3 regions of the Ruegeria sp. AH12 genome follow, and region 3 is predicted to be linked to each of the others. Evidence: riboswitches for the same ligand, from Rfam matches in the RefSeq annotation. Region 3 holds a riboswitch; each other region holds the start of a gene.
What was found. Region 3 has a riboswitch for cobalamin ahead of ACR0EL_RS07465 (aromatic ring-hydroxylating oxygenase subunit alpha). Riboswitches for the same ligand answer to the same signal wherever they lie in the genome.

Region 1 (6,680 bases), on a different contig from region 3:
ATGCAGGGTGTACTGGACCACGTCGAAACCGCCCATCCGGTGACATTGTCCGAGATCCCGCGCTTCAACGAATCCGAGGGGCATGGTCCAAAACGTGCGCATCCGGTCGAGGATTACTTCGACGATTTGTCGATGCATTTGGTCTATGAAATCTACAAACAGGATTTCGAACTGTTCAAATACGATTTCGAGAACCCCGGAAACAAGATGCCTATCGGTGAGATTGATCTGGATGAGGTGCACGCCAAACTGGGCGATTGAGGGGCAATGGGTGCCGCCGTGCAGAGATGCATTTGACTAGAACATGATTTGCAGATGAGTGCCTGCATTGAGCTTAAATTGACGAGGGTTTGGACCCTGCTTTGACACAAAACCGGCTTGTGCATTTTTGAAAGGCCCTAAACTGAATGAGCATTGCAAGATGGAAGCCTAAAGATGTTGACCAGAAATATAGCTGGTAAGAGGCAATTTCGTCATCCGACTTGGCTGTTCTACGCACTTCTCGTCGGCCTAGGCGGTCCATTAAACCCAGCTGTGTGGTGGCTTGGTTGGCCTGATCCAGGCGAAACACTGAACACCAAAGACCTTCTTCACATCCTAATGATACCAAGCACTGTCATGACCTGCATCACACTCGTAATTTTGCGAAAATTGCGTACATTTGACGTCGTAGAAATCGGGGCGGTTGTTGCAGTTGGGTTGGCTGTTGCAGTTCTGACTGTGCCTATCTTTATGGGTGTCGAGGTGTCGTTACGGAGCGGTCGATTCGACTTTGTAAAATTTGTTACAGCGTCTATGTATTCGACTTTTTTTGGTTGGTTTTTTGGCGTTATTCCATACTTTGCTGTTACCCGAGGCATACCTTGTGCAGTCGCATTGTTTCTTATTGTTCTTGGCTTGTGCAGGCCGGTGCACGAAGACGACAGTACACCTTAACGAACCGATTAAATGGTCAGTTTTAGACTGTTTAAGGTATACTCCGAAGAATAGCAGCTCTGTCCACACAGCAGGACAAAAAACAGCCTACCGGACAGGTAGACTGTTTTATTGAGCGGTTTCTAACTCAAACCTGACGCACGGCCCCCTTGGCGGCGCTGGTGGTCAGTTTGGCATAGGCCTTCAGCGCGGTAGAGACCTTGCGCTTGCGTGGTGCTGCCGGTTCCCAGCCCTTTTCGTCCTGCTCTGCACGACGCTGGGCCAGTTCCTCATCCGACACAGCCAGATGGATTGAGCGGTTGGGGATGTCGATCTCGATCGTGTCACCCTGACGGACCAGACCGATCACGCCGCCTTCGGCCGCCTCGGGTGAGACATGGCCGATGGACAGGCCCGAGGTGCCGCCCGAGAACCGGCCATCGGTCAGCAGTGCGCAGGCTTTGCCCAGACCTTTGGATTTCAGATACGAGGTCGGGTAGAGCATTTCCTGCATCCCCGGCCCACCACGCGGGCCTTCGTAGCGGATCACGACCACGTCGCCTTCTTTCACCTTGCCGGTCAGGATGTCGCTGACCGCCTGATCCTGGCTTTCGCAGACATAGGCCGAGCCGGTGAAGGTCAGGCTGCTGGCATCCACGCCTGCCGTTTTGACGATACAGCCGTCCCGCGCGATATTACCGAACAGAACCGCAAGGCCTCCGTCCTGAGAAAACGCATGTTCCTTGGACCGGATCACACCGCCTTCGCGGTCGGTATCCAGTTCCTTGTATCGGTTCGACTGGCTGAAGGCCTGCGTGGTGCGCACACCACCGGGGGCCGCTTTGAACAGGTCCTGCGCCGCCGGGTTGTTGGCGACTTTGATGTCCCAATTGGCAATCGCTTCGCCCATGGTCGGCGTGTGAACAGTGCTGCAGTGGTTGTGGAACAACCCGGCACGGCTCAGCTCGCCCAGAATTGAGAAGATGCCGCCGGCGCGGTGGACGTCTTCCATATGCACATTCTCGGTGTTGGGTGCGACCTTGCACAAGCAAGGCACCTTGCGGCTGAGCCGGTCCATGTCGGACATGGTGAAATCGACGCCACCCTCGTTGGCGATGGCAAGTAGGTGCAGGACCGTATTGGTCGATCCACCCATGGCAATGTCGAGGCTCATGGCATTCTCGAATGCATCAAACGTCGCGATCTCGCGTGGCAGGAAGCCTTTTTCGTCCAGATCATAGTGCCGCTTGGTGATCTCGACGATCCGGCGACCCGCTTCAAGGAACAGCTGTTTGCGGTCCGCATGCGTGGCGAGGGTGGAGCCGTTGCCCGGCAGCGCCAGACCCAGTGCCTCGGCCAGACAGTTCATCGAGTTCGCCGTGAACATGCCTGAGCACGAGCCGCAGGTGGGGCAGGCGTTTTCCTCGATATGCTGAACCTGCTCATCGGTGAACCGGTCGTCAGCGGCGGCGACCATGGCATCTACAAGGTCGATCTTCTTGGCATCCAGATCAGCGATGTCGATCTTACCAGCCTCCATCGGCCCGCCCGAGACAAAAATCGCTGGAACGTTCAGACGCATCGCAGCCATCAACATGCCCGGCGTGATCTTATCGCAGTTCGAGATACAGACCATCGCATCGGCGCAATGCGCGTTGACCATGTATTCCACAGAATCCGCAATCACTTCGCGTGAGGGTAGGGAATAGAGCATCCCGTCATGGCCCATGGCGATGCCGTCATCCACCGCGATGGTGTTGAATTCCTTGGCAACACCGCCAGCCTTTTCAACCTCACGCGCGACCATCTGGCCCAAATCCTTTAGGTGGACGTGACCCGGCACGAACTGAGTGAAGGAGTTGACAATGGCGATGATCGGCTTGCCGAAATCATCGTCCTGCATACCGGTGGCGCGCCACAGTCCGCGGGCACCGGCCATGTTGCGGCCATGGGTAGAGGTTCTGGATCGGTACATTGGCATGATGCTGTTTCCCTTTTGCCCCGGTTGCAATATGCGGGGTATGTGCGTTATAGCGCACGTACCATATGTGCGCTATAACGCACAAGAGGATTCGAAAGACAATGGCATGGCTCCGGACGACATAACACTGAAACTAAGGGATGTGCGGGCCGCTTCGGGGTTGAGCCTGTCGAAAGCTGCCGAAATCACCGGTGTCAGCAAAGCGATGCTAGGTCAGATCGAACGCGGCGAATCAAGCCCGACGATCGCAACGCTCTGGAAGATTGCCAAAGGATTTCAGCTGCCGCTTAGCGCGTTGATCGACACCGTGAATGGCGATCCTTCGGTCTTTCAAACCGTCACCTTTCCCGGCAGCATCGAGGTCAAGATCGTCTTCCCCTTTGATCCGGCCTTGGGGGCAGAGACATTTCACGTCAACCTCGACCCGAACCAAAGCCATGAGTCCCCTGCCCATGCCGCTGGTGTGACCGAGGAGGTCTTTGTGCTCAGCGGCACATTGGACATTCTGAAAGGCGAGGCTTGGGTGCCCTTGCAATCGGGGCAGGGGCTGCGATTTGCAGCGGATATCCCGCATGGATATCGCGCAGGTGCTGAAGGGGCGGCGTTTCTGAACATGCATCACTATGCGCAACAGCCAGATGTTCAGGAAAACGGCAAGGTTCATTGATGAGCGAGTTTTTCAACAGCCTGACCATCGTGGACGCCATCGGTTCCTTCGGAGCCTTGATCGTAGTTGCCGCCTATTTCGCCACGCAGATGCGGTACATGAATTCCGAAGATCTGGCTTTTCCCGTAGTGAACCTGCTGGGGTCTGTTTTGATTGTCTATTCGCTGCTTCAGAACTTCAATCTGGCGTCGATGCTGATTGAAGGCTTCTGGATCATCATCAGCGTGATCGGAATCATTCAGCATTTCAGGTTGCGCCGCGCAGGGTAACGCGGCGCAATAGGGTTATGCAGTGTTGTGAAGGCGCGGTGTGAACAGGCCAAACTTGCCCAGATCCCGCATGGATTTTGCTGCGGCCAAAACGGCCAGATCAGCCAGTGGTTCTATCAGGATAACCAGCATGTAGGCAGCGCCGAAACTGGCGACCGCTGTAAAGTTCTCGGCTCCAAATCCTTGGCCATAAAAGGCCCAGAATGCCACCCAGATGGCGACACCGCCCTGATAGGCCGTCGACAGCGCAAGCGCCTGAGAATATTTCAGATCAATATAGGCCGAATTTGGCGCAATGATGCGATTGGCCAAAGCTTGCAAGGCAAACAGCGGAACCAGCAGCGTTGTCATGTTCATCCCGAACTGAGGCAGGTCGAAAGGCGCCAGGAAAAACCCCTGAATGAACAAGCCCGCGATCAGACCGATCGCGGCAGGGGCCGCACCGAACAACAAAAACAGGGTCGATCCCAGAATGAAGTGAACCTCTGACACCCCGACCGGGAAGTGCGGCAATACCTCAAAGAAGGTGAAAACCAGCCCGGTGGTCAGGGCTGAGCGAATGGCAAGGCTGGCAAGGCCACTGCTTTTCAGGCTGTCCCATGCCATTTTAGCGGTATAGAGCCCTGCGCCAGTTGCGGTGACGTAGCTCAGGACAAGTTTGGCGCCATTTACGACGCCCGGTTCGATATGCATAGTTTGGTCTCCTTCCCGTCACACCCGACGGTAGAAAGGTTTAATAATTGGGCTTTCGCCCGGTTTGCACATGGCAGGTCTCCTGACTTGCGGATTGGCTTCGATCCCGACCTTCCCAACCGATTGCTTCGGTCAGTGGCCCAAATGGGACGAAACTCCGCCTACAGTTGCGGGGGCAGTTCCGGAATTGACGGGTATTGTCGCACCGGATTCCCTTTTCATTCCTCCGGGGAAATTCCCCTTTGGAAACCATGTCAGGCAGGTGTCTGGCACCGGGTGCCACCTGTCAAGCAGTCAAACGTGTATGTTTGGAAAAAATTGTCAGCGCTCAGGGGCGTGCAGGCCTTGGCATGGCTTGCACGTTTCGCCGCTCGGATATAGGGAAACTCAGACTCGCTTAGGGGAGGCTTTGATGCAAGACGATCCGAAAACCCTGGTTTCCACCGACTGGCTTGCCGCCCATATCAAGGACCCCGATCTGCGGGTGCTGGATGGGTCGTGGTACCTGCCGCAGCATGGGCGCGATGCCAGAGCTGAGTATGATGAGGGTCATATCCCGGGCGCGCGGTTCTTTGATATCGACGATATTGCGGATCATCGCTCGGACCTGCCGCATATGATGCCGCCGGTCGAGAAGTTCATGTCCCGCCTGCGCGCGATGGGCGTGGGGGATGGACATCAGGTGGTTGTCTATGACGGCTCGGGCCTGTCCTCAGCAGCGCGCGTCTGGTGGATGTTCCGCTTGATGGGGCAGGACAACATTGCCGTGCTGGATGGCGGTCTGCCGAAATGGCAGGCCGAAGGGCGCGAGATCGAAGATCTGCCCCCTGTGATTCGGGATCGGCATATGACCGTACGGGTTCAGAACCATCTGGTGCGCGACGTGACACAGGTGTCCGCCGCCTCCAAACTGGCTGATCATGAGATCATCGATGCCCGAGCCGCCGCCCGTTTTGCCGGGGCCGAGGCTGAACCGCGCGAAGGGCTGCGATCGGGTCACATACCGGGGTCGCGCAACGTGCCCTTTGGCAGCCTGCTAAATAGTGACGGCACGATGAAGTCGCCCGATGCGTGCCGCGCCGTGTTTGAGGCCGCAGGCGTGGATCTGGCTAAACCAGCGATCACCTCGTGCGGTTCGGGCGTGACCGCTGCAATCCTGAGCCTTGCGCTTGAACGCATGGGCAAAAAAGACCACGCGCTTTATGACGGCTCCTGGGCTGAATGGGGTGCTTTCCCAACCCTGCCCGTCGCAACCGGAGAGACCTGATGTTCGAGAACCTCAAACCGCAGCCCGCCGACAAAATCCTGGCGCTGATGCAGATGTACCGCGAAGACCCGCGTGATCAGAAGATTGATCTGGGTGTCGGCGTCTACAAGAATGCCGAAGGTGTTACCCCGGTAATGCGTGCGGTCAAAGCCGCCGAAAAACGCATTCTGGAGGAGCAGGAAAGCAAAGCCTATACGGGACTGGCGGGTGATCCGGCCTATGCCGATGCAATGATCGGCTTGATCCTTGGCGATGCGGTGCCGCGTGCCAATATTGCCGCCGTTGCGACACCGGGCGGGACGGGTGCCTGCCGTCAGGCGTTTGAGATGATTCGCATGGCCAATCCTGAGGCGCGCGTGTTTGTATCGAACCCGACATGGCCGAACCACCTGTCGATCCTGAATTATCTGGGCATGGAGACCGTCCAGTATCGCTATTTCGACGGCGAAACCCGCGGCGTCGATTTCGACGGCATGATCGAGGACCTGAAAACTGCCAAGGCGGGCGACGTGGTTTTGCTGCACGGTTGCTGCCACAACCCGACCGGCGCAAACCTGAACATGGTGCAATGGCAAGAGGTTGTGAACCTGATCAACGAGCTTGGCCTGGTTGCCATGATCGACATTGCCTATCAGGGCTTTGGTGACGGTCTTGAGGAAGACGCGCAAGCAACCCGCCTGATGGCCTCGTCGGTCAAGCGCTGCCTGATCGCGGCGTCCTGCTCGAAGAACTTCGGCGTGTACCGTGAGCGTACCGGCCTGCTGATGGCAATCAGCGATGACGCGGCGCAGACGGCATTGAACCAGTCGACGCTGGCCTTCCTGAACCGCCAGAATTACTCGTTCCCGCCGGACCATGGCGCACGGGTCGTGACCACCATCCTTACCG
Region 2 (6,680 bases), on a different contig from region 3:
GATGTACGAAGGTGTTGTGCTGGACCCCTGGCGCTATGGCGGGGTTTTGTTCTGGTCCCCGGTGTCAGATGACAGCCGATATGACTGGGTTCCGCGCGATGTTGTTCTCGAAAAACGGCGCCTCGAACAGGTGGCGCGGCTGAAACCCTATGTCGCCAACTAGGTTCAAAGCTTCGATGAAATGATGCCGGTGCTGAACCCACCCATGCGCAGTTCGCCAAACAGGCGCTGATATTCGATTTTGGGGCAACGGTTCATTACCACATCCACCCCACGGGCCTGCGCCGTTTCAGCAGCCTCAGGATGCTCGACCCCGATCTGCATCCAGATGGTCCGAAGCTTGGGGAACACCTCCAGCGCCTCATCGACAATGGGTGGAACAGCCTCGGAGCGCCGAAATATATCGACCATATCGACAGGTTCAGAAATCTCGGACAGGGCGCCACGCACCGTCTGGCCAAACAAGTCCTTGCCAGCATGGCCCGGATTGACGGGGATCACCGCATATCCTTTCAACGAAAGATACCGCGCCACATAATAGCTGGGTCGCACCGGATTCATCGACACCCCAACCACCGCGATGGTTTTGGTGCGTTGCAGGATGGTTTTCAGATGATCGTCGGAATAATCAGCCATGGCCGCATCCTAATCACAGCCGCGAAAAAGAAAAAAGCGCCCAAGAAGCCTTGGGCGCCAGTTGTTGGAACGAGGGACAGTGAAATGACCCGCGGCAGTTCCGTTCCGCGGTCACTGTGACATTTAGGCATGATCTGGTTAAAAAAAAGACCAAGCGCTCATTTTTGTGATGACTTTTCACAAAAAACGGAAATTCGCTTAGTCTTCGTACAGAATGACGGGCCAATTTTCTTCGGCCAGATGGATATTTGCCGTCCTGTCCTGTTCCCAGATCTGCTCAACCGCCGGGGAATGAGTCAGATACAAACGCCCATCCACAACCTGCCATGCCATGGGGTCAGTGCTTTTCAGAACACCATTTGCCATCGCATAGGAACAATAGCCCCCGAACTGAGGCGCGAAGGCACGCGGGTTGCTTTCAAACCGCTCGCGATTTTCCTGCGACGCAAAATGCCACTGGGCCCCCTTCCACATAACGGCAATGCTTGGTTCACCACGAACCGGTACAGCACTGTCGAAATAGGACACCGGATCGTACCCCGCCATCGCGGCGCCATCGGTCGCAAAATAGACAGGTTTGTCCTGCGCCAAAGCGATAGGCGCCAAAGCGATGGCTGTCAGTATACCGAATATGAAACGGCGGTTTTGCATCTGGGTTCCGTAGCAAAGAATCGAGCAACTAAGATGCAACTTTTGAACCGCTGTGAAACCCCCGTTGACGTGGATGTGAACATCCTTGCGAATGCGCGGTAGCCTTTAATCAAAGATGTCTTCTATAACGTCCCAGGCTTCATCCAGAACGCGATAGAAAGTGCTCTTTTTCTTCTTCTTTTTTCGCGATTTCGGGGGTGCTACGTGGCTGATCGCCGTACGAGCAGACTTTGATTTCTGAACCTTGTGCTTTGGCAACATCTTAAGGTCGTGCAGGGGCGCACCGCAGCTTGAACAACTCAGCTCGTGCCGTTTCTTCCCGGTCAGAACCAGGGCAGCCCGAGTACCGCAATAGCAGCAGGTGGCGATTTTGGACGGTCCGGAAATAGCGATCTCCTGTCTAATGATGCCGAGAGGCATATAGGGCGATTGCGGCAGCATTTGAGACGTTCAGTGACCCAAATCCCCCGGATGCGTCAATTTTAACCAATTGATCTACAGTTTCTTTGGTCTTTTGCCGCAATCCCGGCCCTTCAGCACCCAATACCAGCGCCACAGGTCGATCCCTTTGGTCCCCCAGGGCTGTTTCAATAGTTTCATCCGCCTCGCCATCCAGACCAAGCACCAGAAACCCCATCGACTGAAGCTCGGTTATGGCATCGGCCAGATTGCGCACCCTTAGATAAGGCTGACGTTCCAATGCGCCGCTGGCGGTCTTGGCCAGTGCCCCGGTTTCAGGGGCCGAATGATGCCGGGTTCCGATCACAGCACTTGCACCCAGTACTTCGGCTGACCGAAGAATCGCACCTACATTATGTGGGTCCGTTACACGGTCCAGCAGGATCACCCGGGGATGTTCCCGTCCGATGCAGTTCTCGGCCAAACCGCCCCACTCCAGCGGCTTAACCTCAAGCGCTGCCCCCTGATGCACCGAACCCGCATCGATCGGGGCACTAAACTTGCGCGGATCAACCATCTCGGCCTCGATCCCCGCGAATTCAATGGCTTCGAGCAGCTTGTCCCGCGCATTTCGCGTCACAATCAGGCGCAGTTTCTGGCGTTTGGGGTTCATCAAGGCGTCGCGCACGGCGTGCAAACCAAACAGCCAAACCGTCTCTGCCGCAGCTGCTTTTCGCGCCTGTTCCTTTTCAACAACCCACTTGGGTTTTTTCATTCTGAGGGCCTCCGGGCCATGAATTCGCTTTCCTGCGTCAATGCCGTATTTTCCTGTTGACGCTCCTTTGGTGCGCTAGTAATCACGCCTCCACGTCAGGTGCAACGCCTGACAGTGGGCGACAGGCCGCAAGGTGTGGCAGGGGACTGTAACTCCCTCGCGGAGACGCACGCCTGGTTCGATTCCAGGGTCGCCCACCACTCTCACAAAGCTTCCAGATACCAAAGCAAAACGCCCCCGACTTTGGCCTGTATCTGCTGTTATGAAGAGCCGTCTAGTTATTCGTCAAACATTTGGTTCAGTGAAGTGGTCGCTGTAAACCTTTCGAAAGCCGCAGGCTAAGCCCAGCCATGCCGCCCAGCGACTGCCAGAGGTCGTTTTTCTGCACCCGGCGTTGCGGTTGTCGGCGACACGCTTGACAAGCACCGTATCAGTGCCGCATGTCCGATCCGTTGGTGTCCTCGTAAGAGGATGAAAAGGGAATGCGTCAACGGGTTTACCGCCAAACGCAGCCGCCCCCGCGACCGTGACCGGAGAGGGTGCCCAAAGCCACTGGCCAAAGGCTGGGAAGGCAGGACATCCGACAGGGTATACACCCTGACATCCGCAAGCCGGGAGACCTGCCAGCGCCCGAAGATGAAACCGGACGGGGTGTTCCGGTGTGGGGCTTGGATCGGCCCACATGAAACCCCGTCCCCCAGATTTGACTAAGGGGGATGAGAGAGATGAGTAAAGCCGCACCAGTTGAACTGCTGGTCTGCACGACATGCCGCCGTGGCCTAGCAATCGAAGATGACACCCAGCGCCCCGGCGCTTTGCTGCATAAGGCGCTTGAACAGGCGGGCGTGCCAGATGGAATCCACCTGAAACCCGTGGAGTGCCTGTCAAATTGCGATCAAGGATGTTCCATCGTACTGCGTGGCGGGCCCACGCGTTGGACTTTTGTCTACGAGAACCTCAACGAAACCGACCATGTCGAAACGATCATCGAAGGTGTGACCAAGTATTTGGCCACTGACGATGGTTTGGTCAAATGGCGCGAACGTCCTGAACATTTCCGCAAAAACTGTGCGGCCCGTATTCCCCCGATTGGAGCCCTAAAATGAGCAACTTGGAAAAACTCCCCGTCACCGTGATCACTGGCTTTCTGGGCTCGGGCAAAACCACACTGGTCAAGCATCTGATGCAAAACCCGCAGGGCAAGCGTCTGGCGGTGGTGGTCAATGAGTTCGGCGATGTGGGCGTCGATGGCGACATCCTGAAATCCTGCGCGATCCCGGATTGCCCGGCGGAAAACATCATGGAGCTCGCGAACGGCTGTATCTGCTGCACCGTGGCCGACGACTTCATCCCGACCATCGAAGCCTTGATGGCGCTGGAGCCGCGCCCCGATCACATTCTGATCGAAACCTCGGGCCTCGCCTTGCCTAAGCCGCTGCTGAAAGCGTTCGACTGGCCCGATATCCGCTCAAAAATCACCGTTGATGGCGTGATCGCGCTGGCCGATGCCGAAGCCGTCGCCGCCGGTCGCTTTGCGCCGAATGTGGCAGCGGTGGATGCGCAACGTCTGGCCGATGACTCGATTGACCACGAAACACCCTTGTCCGAGGTGTTCGAGGATCAGATTTCCTGCGCCGACATCATTCTGCTGACCAAGCCCGATCTGGCCGGTCCTGAAGGCGTCGCCAAAGCGAAAGAGATCATCGCCACTGAGGCCCCTCGCCCGCTGCCCGTTGTCGAAGTTGCCGAAGGCGCCGTGGATGTGCGCGTCGTTCTGGGTCTTGAGGCCGCAGCCGAGGATGACATGGATGCTCGTCCGTCGCATCACGACGGTCACCACGATCACGAGCATGACGATTTCGAAAGCACCATCGTCGAGTTGCCGGAACAATCCGATCCTGCCGATCTGGTCGCCAAGATCGAGCGTCTGGCCAATGAGCTGAACATCCTGCGCGTCAAAGGCTATGCCGCTGTTCGAGGCAAACCGATGCGCCTGCTGGTGCAAGCCGTGGGTGCTCGTGTGCGTCACCAGTACGACCGCCCGTGGGGGCCCGGTGAAGAACGCCGCTCGCGCATGGTGGTGATCGCTGAGCATGACGACATCAAAGAAGCAGAGATCCGCGATATCCTCACGGGCGTAACCGAGGCCGCTGAGTAAGGCCCATGCACGTCGTCTTCCGCGAAAGCCACGGGTTAGAAGAAACGGAAACCCCAACCGATCTGGGCCAGAGCCCGGCGGATTTGGTGGTGCTGTCCTTCTCGGACAGCGACCTTGGCGCTTTCGCGGCAGGCTGGCACCGTGGCGGCGGGCCCGAGGGGCGTATGCCCACGATGCGGTTGGCGAACTTGGCGGCGTTGAAGCATCCTCTGTCCGTCGACACCTACGTGGAACAGACGCTTGAGGGTGCGAAGGGCATTCTGATCCGCCTGATTGGTGGCGTGCCATACTGGGCCTACGGACTGCAGCAAGTTCTGTCGCTGGCGCAGGACAAGGGCATCGCGTTGGCCGTCTTACCCGCCGACGGGCGTGAGGACACGCGGCTGGATGAATATTCCACCCTACCCGTCTCGACCCTGCGCCGTCTGGCCCATCTTTGCGACACCGGCGGTGAAGTCGCAGCACAGGCCGCCTTAGCGCAGATGGCATTGGCGGCGGGGCTTTATGCCGGCCCTGTTATGGGGGCTAAGATCCTGCCCGAATCCGGCGCGTGGTGTCCTGATCGCGGCGTGATCCCGGTTGAGACTGCGTTTTCGGGCGACGCAAAACGTATCGTCGTCACGTTCTATCGCGCCTATCTGACCTCGGCGGACACGGCCCCCGTCGCCGCCGTGATCCGCAGCTTGCGGGATCGTGGGTTCGAGGCCGTCGGTCTCTTCGCCCCCTCGCTCAAGGCTCCTGCTGCCGCAGAATGGCTGCGCGACAACATCGTCGCACTGAAACCTTCGGCGATCATCAACGCCACCTCGTTCTCAGGCAAAGGCGCATCGGGTACGTCCCCTTTGGACGCGGCGGGCGTGCCCGTGTTTCAGATGGCTCTGGCCACGTCGCGCCGCAAAGCGTGGGCCGAGGCGGAACGGGGTCTCTCCCCTGCCGACCTCGCCATGCATGTGGTGCTGCCCGAGGTGGACGGGCGCATTTCGGCGGGCATTGCCTCGTTCAAAGAACCGGGCAAGCGCGATCCGCATCTGGAATATTCCCGCTTTGCCCACCGGGCTGAGCAAGAACGGATCGAAGCGATCATCGACCGTGTCACCGGCTGGCTGACACTACATGACAAGCCAAAAGCGGATCAGGTGCCCGCGCTTGTTCTGTCGACCTACCCCGGCAAAGATTGGCAAATGGCGCACGCGGTGGGTCTGGACGCGCTGGCCTCGGCCGAGGCGATGCTGGCCGATCTTCAGGCCGAGGGCTACAACACCGCACCGGCTGAGCCGATTGCTGAAACCCTGCTGGACGCGCGCATCTCATGGTCTTTGGAAGACTACCATGCGGCCCTAGCTGGCCTGCCCGAGCAACTGCGCGCCGATCTCCAAACCGTTTGGGGCAACCCCGAAGACGACCCAGTTTTTACCAAAGGCGCGTTCCACTTCACCGCCCTGCGCCGAGGCAACGCGCTGGTTGCACTGCAACCCGAACGCGGCATTCCTGAACTGCGCGATGACGACTATCACAACCTGTCTCGCACCCCGCGCCACGGCTATGTTGCCTTCTATCTGTGGCTCCGCAAAGGGCTGGGCGCAGACGCGCTGATCCATATCGGCGCGCATGGCACGCTGGAATGGCTGCCGGGCAAGTCCGTTGCTCTGTCTGCGAATTGCTGGCCCGAGGCGCTGATCCGCGACCTGCCAGTGATCTACCCTTTCATCGTCAACGACCCGGGCGAGGCCGCGCAGGCCAAGCGTCGGATCGGGGCTGTCACGCTGGGCCATATCCCGCCCCCGATGAAGGAAAGCGGGACGCCGGATCGCATGGTGCGTCTGGAATCGCTGCTCGATGAGTTTTCGAACGCGGACGGGCTGGACCCCAAACGGCGTGACCGTTTACAGGAGGATATCCGCGACGAGGCGCAGGCCATCGGTTTAGAAAGCGATCTGGGCCTCGATCAGGCGACCTGCACCGCGGAGGCAATCACCCGCATCGACCGCTTTGTCTGCGATATCAAAGAAAGCCAGTTCGGCGACGGGCTGCACATCTATGGCCGCGCGCCTGAGGTGTCCG
Region 3 (6,680 bases):
GTGCGCTGGCCCCCACAGGCCGACCCTATAGCGACGAAACCAGCCAAAACGGCGTTGTTCTGATCGGTGGGGTCTCTGTCGATTGGGCAGATGAGGACTACAACCAAAGTTTCTTTGGTGTGACCTCAGCCCAATCCGCCCGTTCAGGTCTGCGCCAATACCGGGCGGAGTCCGGTGTAAATGCGCTGAATGTCGAACTTGGCGTCAGCAAACAGATCGGCAGAAGCTGGGGTGTTACCGGCCTGTTGGCCTATTCGCGTCTGTTAGGCGATGCGGCGGACAGTCCGATTGTGAAATCCAAAGGAAACTATGCAGCCGTCGTGTCAGTCGCCTACCAGTTTTAAGACCTGACAGAAAATGCCTCGTCGACTGAGCCAGCGCGGTGATCGTGCTGGTTCAGTTGCTTCCCAGACTAGTTGCGTACGTCAGAAGGCGTTTTCCCCGTCTCGCGCTTAAAAGCCTTGTAAAAGGCTGAGCGCGAATTGAAGCCAACATCATACGCGATGTTCAGAATGGTCTCGTCGGTCGAGGTCAATTGCTCGATTGCGTCATTGATCCGCCACCGGTTGATATAGTCGAAGAACGTGCTGTTCAGGTTGGCATTCAACGTTTGCGAAACATAATGCGATGTGACACCGATATGCTTGGCCAGATCCCACAAGCTAAGGTTCGGTTCGCGATAAAGCAGGTCCTGGCTCATCGCCGTTTCGATTTTCTTCGCAATCCGCGCAGCGCGTTCTTCATCAAGGGCAGATTTCTTGTATTTGCGCTCGGCTGGCTCATCCGGGTCCGGCGGATCTGAGACAGGTGTTCGGGTCAGGCCGGGACGTTGGCGTAGGCCCCATATGCCAATGACCCAGAACAGAAACAGCAGGGCAAGGCTTTCCAAGAAATCAAGCAACTCATCTTGCACCTCGAACCCGACGGCCTCGGACACTGTAAGAATGCTGACAGCAGCGGATAGAAACCAAAATGACATAGCTGCCAAAGTGATCACCCAAACCCAGGTCAGCTCACGGTTTTCGGTGCTTGCAAACACTTCGCGCAGCCGTTTGCGGTATGTCATTAGCATTCGGATGATTAGGATCAGGTAAACGGCCATTATGATCCGAAACAATACGTCAGCGACCAAAACCGCCAAGGCGATCAACACAAACCGCAACAACCGGGGATCGTCCTCTGGAAGGTCCACATCGCTCAGATCCGTTGGCAGAAACATCAGCGATGACATCAGCAGCCCGGATATGATGATCGGAGGCAGGTGATAACGCAGCCTTGGTTTGTGCGCTTCATCCGCTTCGCTGGTCAAGGCGCGGACATAAAGCCAAAACAAAAAGGGGCTTGCGAAATCGAACACAACCACAAGCACGCTGACGCGCATCACAAGGTTGAACTCGACCTCACTTACGGACGCGTCGGCGATCAAAGCGCCAAGAGAGGACAGGCCTTGTATAAGAAACAGCGCGGCCAGTGGCATGAACACACCGGTATCGCGCTTTCTTAGAAACAGCAGGTTAGCACAAAACAGGCAAAGCCCTATAAAGGCTGTATCAACAAATTGAGTAGCGGATTCCAATCTTACTTACTCTCTGAAAATCGACCACGGATGGTCTTGCGCTGCAGCCTCTTCATGCCCTCTAGAGCATGCGATCTGACATCTACCAATTTCATGGGGTTTGTCGTCTCTTTTGATCGGACAGGACGTTTGAGACGGCGCAAGACGGGTTGAATCTACATTCTTGCGCGGCCGTTTGGCGCGCTACGACTTGGCGTGGCGCGCCAGAAATTCCGAAATCCGGGCCAGACCAGCTTTCAAATCTTGTGTCGGGTTGGTGTAGCCAAGCCTCAGCCAGCCTTCCATGTCCATAGCACTGCCCGGCGTCAGCATCACACCTTCTTCTTGCAAAAGCGTCACGCATAGATCGCGTGAAGCCATCGGCAGATCGTATTTCAACAAGGCCGTAGTGCCGGATTTTGGTGGCACCCAGCTGAGCAGCGGCTCATTTACGATCCAATCCTGAACGATCCGCAAGTTTTCGCGAGTGATCCGGTGCGCCCGCGCCAGTATCTTGTCGCGATGTTCCAGCGCCATGGCGGCTAGCATTTCGTCAATCTTGCCGACCGAGATCGTGTTGTAATCCCGGTGGATCATCACGTCATGCAGCATCTCTTTGGGTCCGGCGATCCAGCCAACCCGCAACCCGGCCAGCGAATAGGCCTTTGACATGCCTGCCGTGCTGATCCCTTTTTCGTACAGGTCCGCGACCGCGACGGTGAAGCCGTCGCCTGTCTGATCCGTTCCGCGATAGACCTCGTCACAAAGCAGCCAGGCATCAACGTCGCGCGCAATCTCGACGATTTGTTCCAGCAATGCGCGATCCATCAGCGCCCCGGTTGGGTTGTTGGGATTGTTGATCGCAATCAGGCGCGTATCGGGTCGCACCATCGCCCGCAACTCGTCCAGATCGGGCAGGAACGCGTTTTCGGGCCGCAGATGCAACAATTCGATATCGGCACCGATGCTTTCGGGAATGGAATAGTGTTGTTGATAGGTCGGGATTACAGAGATCACGTGATCATCACGCGATACCAGCGTCTGATGCACCAGCGAGTTCGCGCCGATGGTCCCATGCGTCGTCAGGATATTATCCCGGCCCTGACTGTCATACAGGCCACAGATCGCATCGCGCAGGCGTTCTGACCCTTCAATTGCGCCATAGGTCATCTTCATGGATGACAGATCGTTCAGAATGCTATTGTGCTGGCCCGCCATGTCGAACAGTTCGCCCAGCGTGATGGACTGAACGCAGGTCTCAGCCAGATTGAGTTCGCAGGTCGTCTCGAACTCATTCATCCACATCTCAACGCCAAAGGGTCTGATTTCCATTGGGGCTCTCCTACTTTCAGCATTTGGGGCGATGGCACGTAACGGACGCACGGTTATGAAGATGTCTTATACCGCCAAACCAGCCGAGCGGAAGATTGCGGGTTTGTGCCTGAAATGTATCCAGGGGTTTTACTGCACAAACCCGGATCCGACCCGAACATCGAGATGTCTGTTTTGAAACTGAAAATGTCGCAAGTCTCTCAGCATAAGAACCGCGCGACTCTATCCTGTGTATGTGAGGTGCCGCTGTATGAGTCTCAGACAGCGGAGAATTGGGAAGCCGGTGAAATTCCGGCACTGCCCCCGCAACGGTAAGGAAGGTCAGGTTCGGCAATCAACCACTGGGACGAGGATCCCGGGAAGGTGTCGCAACCGGGCGCAAGCCCCTTTCAAGTCCGGAAACCAGCCTTGCAGATATGTCAAACCGCGGGTGGCGGTGGGGGCACATGTTTCGGACGTGATCCTCGCGCGCCTCCGGACGGTTCCTCCTTGTCATCTGCCCAAGCAATGCCGCGGGGCGCGGCAGGAGAGCCAGAAATGAACAGCATTCAAAGCCTGTTGGCACGTCGCATCCCCGGCCACGCGCTCGAGCAGGCCTTTTACACAGACCCTCAGGTTTTTCAGGCCGATCTTGAAGCCATCCACTACCGCGATTGGCTGTTTGCCATTCCGGCTTGTGAACTGGTGAAAGCAGGGGACTACGTTACCTACACCGTGGGCGCCCACCGCGTTGTCATTGTGCGTGGTGCTGACAACCAAATCAGGGCGTTTCACAACACCTGCCGCCACCGTGGTTCGATCATTTGCAAGGCTACAAAAGGCAATGTGCCTAAGCTGGTTTGCCCCTATCACCAATGGACCTACGAGCTTGATGGTTCATTGCTGTGGGCGCGCGATATGGGGCCGGATTTCGATCCCAAACAGCATGGTATGAAGATAGTGCATTGCCGCGAGCTTGCCGGGTTGGTTTACATCTGTCTTGCGGACAACGCCCCAGATTTCGACATGTTCGCCAATACCGCACGCCCTTATCTGGAGCCGCATGATCTGGGCAACGCCAAAGTGGCTTTTGAAAGTTCAATCATTGAAAAAGGTAATTGGAAGCTGGTTTGGGAGAATAACCGCGAGTGTTACCACTGCGGTGGTAACCATCCCGCGCTATGCCGTACCTTCCCTGATGATCCTGCAGTCACAGGGATCGAAGGGGGTGAGACGCCGCTGCATATGCAAGCCCATTTTGACAGGTGCGAAGCCGCTGGGATGCCCTCGCAATTCTACCTGCATGATGACGGGCAATTTCGTATGGCCCGGATGCCTCTGAAAGAAGGGGCGCAAAGCTATACGATGGATGGGAAATCCGCCGTGCGGCGCTGGCTTGGCCGGTCGCCTTTTGCGGATGCAGGGGCGTTGTTGAAATTTCACTACCCAACAACCTGGAACCACTTTCTGGCTGATCATTCCATCGTGTTCCGCGTCACACCAATCAGCCCGACTGAAACCGAGGTCACAACCAAATGGCTGGTTCACCAGGATGCCGTCGAAGGGATCGATTACGATCTGAAACGTCTGACTGAGGTCTGGATTGCCACCAATGACGAAGACCGTCAGGTGGTCGAGGATAATCAGCTGGGTATCAACAGCCCGGCCTATCTGCCTGGCCCGTATTCGCCGACGCAGGAATCCGGTGTGCTGCAATTCGTGGATTGGTATTGCAACACGTTGGCCGGTCGGTTGGCCCCCGAAACAATGGCGGCGGAGTAACGGTGATGAAAGATCTCAACGCGGTTGCGAATATCTGGCAGGACAGCGAAACACTGGAATGCGTCTCGGTCGTGCCCGAGATGGCCAATACGGCCAGTTTCACCTTTCGCGCCCCGTCTGGGTCGATGTTTGCGTACCATCCAGGGCAGTTTCTGACCCTTGAAATCCCGGCTCCTGGGCAGCCGGGTGGGGTTGTGCATCGCACTTACACGATCTCATCTTCTCCCTCGCGGCCACGATCGATCACGATCACCGCCAAGGCCCAGCCCGACAGTATTGGAACGCGCTGGATGCTGGACAACGCGCAACCCGGCATGCGGATCAAAGCCATCGGACCAGCCGGGCTGTTTTCGAATGTTGAAAGCACGGCTGGCAAATATCTATTCATCTCTGCCGGGTCCGGGATCACGCCGATGATGTCGATGACCACCTGCATGTGGGACGAGGGGCGTGATCTGGATATTGTCTTTATCAACTGCGCCAAACGACCGTCCGAGATCATCTTTCGTCAGCGGCTGGAGCACATGGCCAGCCGAACCCCTGGCCTAGATCTGAAATTCGTTGTTGAAGAGCCCGACCGCTATCGCCCTTGGACGGGGTATCAGGGGCAGTTCAACCAATTGATGCTGGGCCTGATGGCGCCTGACTATTTGGAGCGTGAAGTCTATTGCTGCGGCCCGGAACCATTCATGCAGGCGGTACGCGATGCTCTGGTCGGGCTGGGCTATGATATGGACAACTATCATCAGGAAAGCTTTGGCGCCCCGGTTGAAACCGAGGCCGATCAGCCAGAGCTGGACGATGTTATCCCAGATGATGACAGCAAGGCTGAGATTGTGTTCGCAAGCTCCGGCGTGACTGCCAAAGTTGCCGAAACCGACACGGTTCTGGTCGCTGCACGGTCGGTTGGGTTGAACATCCCCTCGGGCTGTACGTTTGGCGTTTGCGGGACCTGCAAGGTTAGAAAAATAGCAGGTGAGGTGCATATGGTCCACAATGGCGGGATATCCGAAGACGATATCGAAGCCGGTTACATTCTTGCCTGCTGTTCCAATGCGATCGGTAGGGTTGAGGTGGAGGTTTAGTCTCAAAACCGCCCCGGAATGCGCCCGGGGCGGTTGGTTTGATCTTACTATGACACGGTGAACTGCCCCATCATGCCGCAATCTTCATGTTCCAGGATGTGGCAGTGATACATATAGGGCGCGTCAGAAGGCGCATCATGGTCGAACCGCACCAGAACTTCGGACCAGCCATCCTCGACATGGACCATATCTTTCCAGCCTTGCGCATAGGCGGGGGCGGGGCCTCCGTTTTGTGAGAGAATGCGGAAGGAACAACCATGGATGTGAAAGGGGTGCAGTTGATCATCAACTGAGATACGCCAGATTTCGGTATCGCCTTTTCTGACCGTCTCATCAATCCGGTCCATTTTCATTGGCAAACCGTTTATGGCCATCGCTCCGGCATCGCCGCAGAAATTGTCCCACGCCAGCGCAAGTGCGGCAAGATCTGCCCCGACATTCATGTTCAACTCAAAAGATCGCGTGACTGTCGACTCAGAGGGTTGAGCAGGGAAGAGATTGGCAAGTCTGGTCGGCATTGACCCGGTGAAGCCGGTCTGTGCTGTTCTCGCCAACCGCAAAGCAGTCACTGTTTGGTTCCCTCCAAAAAGGTTGGCAAAGAACCCGCCACCGTTCCCGTTCAGATTGACATTCAAGGCGTTCGCCGCAAGCGCGCTCATATCCACGAGCACCTCATACCTTTCACCAGGCGACATCAGGATGCTCTCCGCCTCGACCGGTGCGGGCAGAAACCCTCCGTCCGATGCGATCACCGTCATGGGTCCGGTTTCCATCGACAATCCAAGGAAGCGCGCGTTACAGGCGTTCAGAATGCGAAGCCGCACAAGGCCGGTCGGAACCGCTTGCGCGACGGGTGCGATGGTGCCGTTGACGATAAGGGTATCGCCTTCAAAGCCATCCTCAAAAACGGCAGCAGACACATTGTAGCTCATGCGCCCTACTGCATC

Region 1: linked by a shared signal. The riboswitch ahead of ACR0EL_RS13915 (energy-coupling factor ABC transporter permease) and the one ahead of ACR0EL_RS07465 (aromatic ring-hydroxylating oxygenase subunit alpha) in region 3 are both predicted to bind cobalamin.
Region 2: linked by a shared signal. The riboswitch ahead of ACR0EL_RS06470 (DUF1636 domain-containing protein) and the one ahead of ACR0EL_RS07465 (aromatic ring-hydroxylating oxygenase subunit alpha) in region 3 are both predicted to bind cobalamin.

What each region holds. Positions count from the first base shown of each region.
Region 1 is NZ_JBQFYL010000009.1:26,403-33,082, forward strand. It holds gene ACR0EL_RS13895 (sulfotransferase family protein) at 1-261, shown strand, start outside; gene ilvD (dihydroxy-acid dehydratase) at 1,064-2,896, opposite strand; gene ACR0EL_RS13905 (helix-turn-helix domain-containing protein) at 3,003-3,563, shown strand; gene ACR0EL_RS13910 (CBU_0592 family membrane protein) at 3,563-3,832, shown strand; gene ACR0EL_RS13915 (energy-coupling factor ABC transporter permease) at 3,848-4,525, opposite strand; cobalamin riboswitch at 4,581-4,794, opposite strand; gene sseA (3-mercaptopyruvate sulfurtransferase) at 4,938-5,792, shown strand; gene ACR0EL_RS13925 (amino acid aminotransferase) at 5,792-6,680, shown strand, end outside.
Region 2 is NZ_JBQFYL010000002.1:477,873-484,552, forward strand. It holds gene ACR0EL_RS06440 (hypothetical protein) at 1-163, shown strand, start outside; gene ACR0EL_RS06445 (CoA-binding protein) at 166-636, opposite strand; gene ACR0EL_RS06450 (YHS domain-containing (seleno)protein) at 835-1,287, opposite strand; gene ACR0EL_RS06455 (hypothetical protein) at 1,393-1,707, opposite strand; gene rlmB (23S rRNA (guanosine(2251)-2'-O)-methyltransferase RlmB) at 1,688-2,461, opposite strand; tRNA gene ACR0EL_RS06465 (tRNA-Tyr) at 2,578-2,661, shown strand; cobalamin riboswitch at 2,898-3,103, shown strand; gene ACR0EL_RS06470 (DUF1636 domain-containing protein) at 3,187-3,567, shown strand; gene cobW (cobalamin biosynthesis protein CobW) at 3,564-4,619, shown strand; gene cobN (cobaltochelatase subunit CobN) at 4,625-6,680, shown strand, end outside.
Region 3 is NZ_JBQFYL010000003.1:152,129-158,808, reverse strand. It holds gene ACR0EL_RS07480 (MipA/OmpV family protein) at 1-344, shown strand, start outside; gene ACR0EL_RS07475 (helix-turn-helix domain-containing protein) at 413-1,576, opposite strand; gene ACR0EL_RS07470 (aminotransferase) at 1,760-2,887, opposite strand; cobalamin riboswitch at 3,109-3,312, shown strand; gene ACR0EL_RS07465 (aromatic ring-hydroxylating oxygenase subunit alpha) at 3,425-4,648, shown strand; gene ACR0EL_RS07460 (FAD-binding oxidoreductase) at 4,654-5,733, shown strand; gene ACR0EL_RS07455 (multicopper oxidase domain-containing protein) at 5,781-6,680, opposite strand, start outside.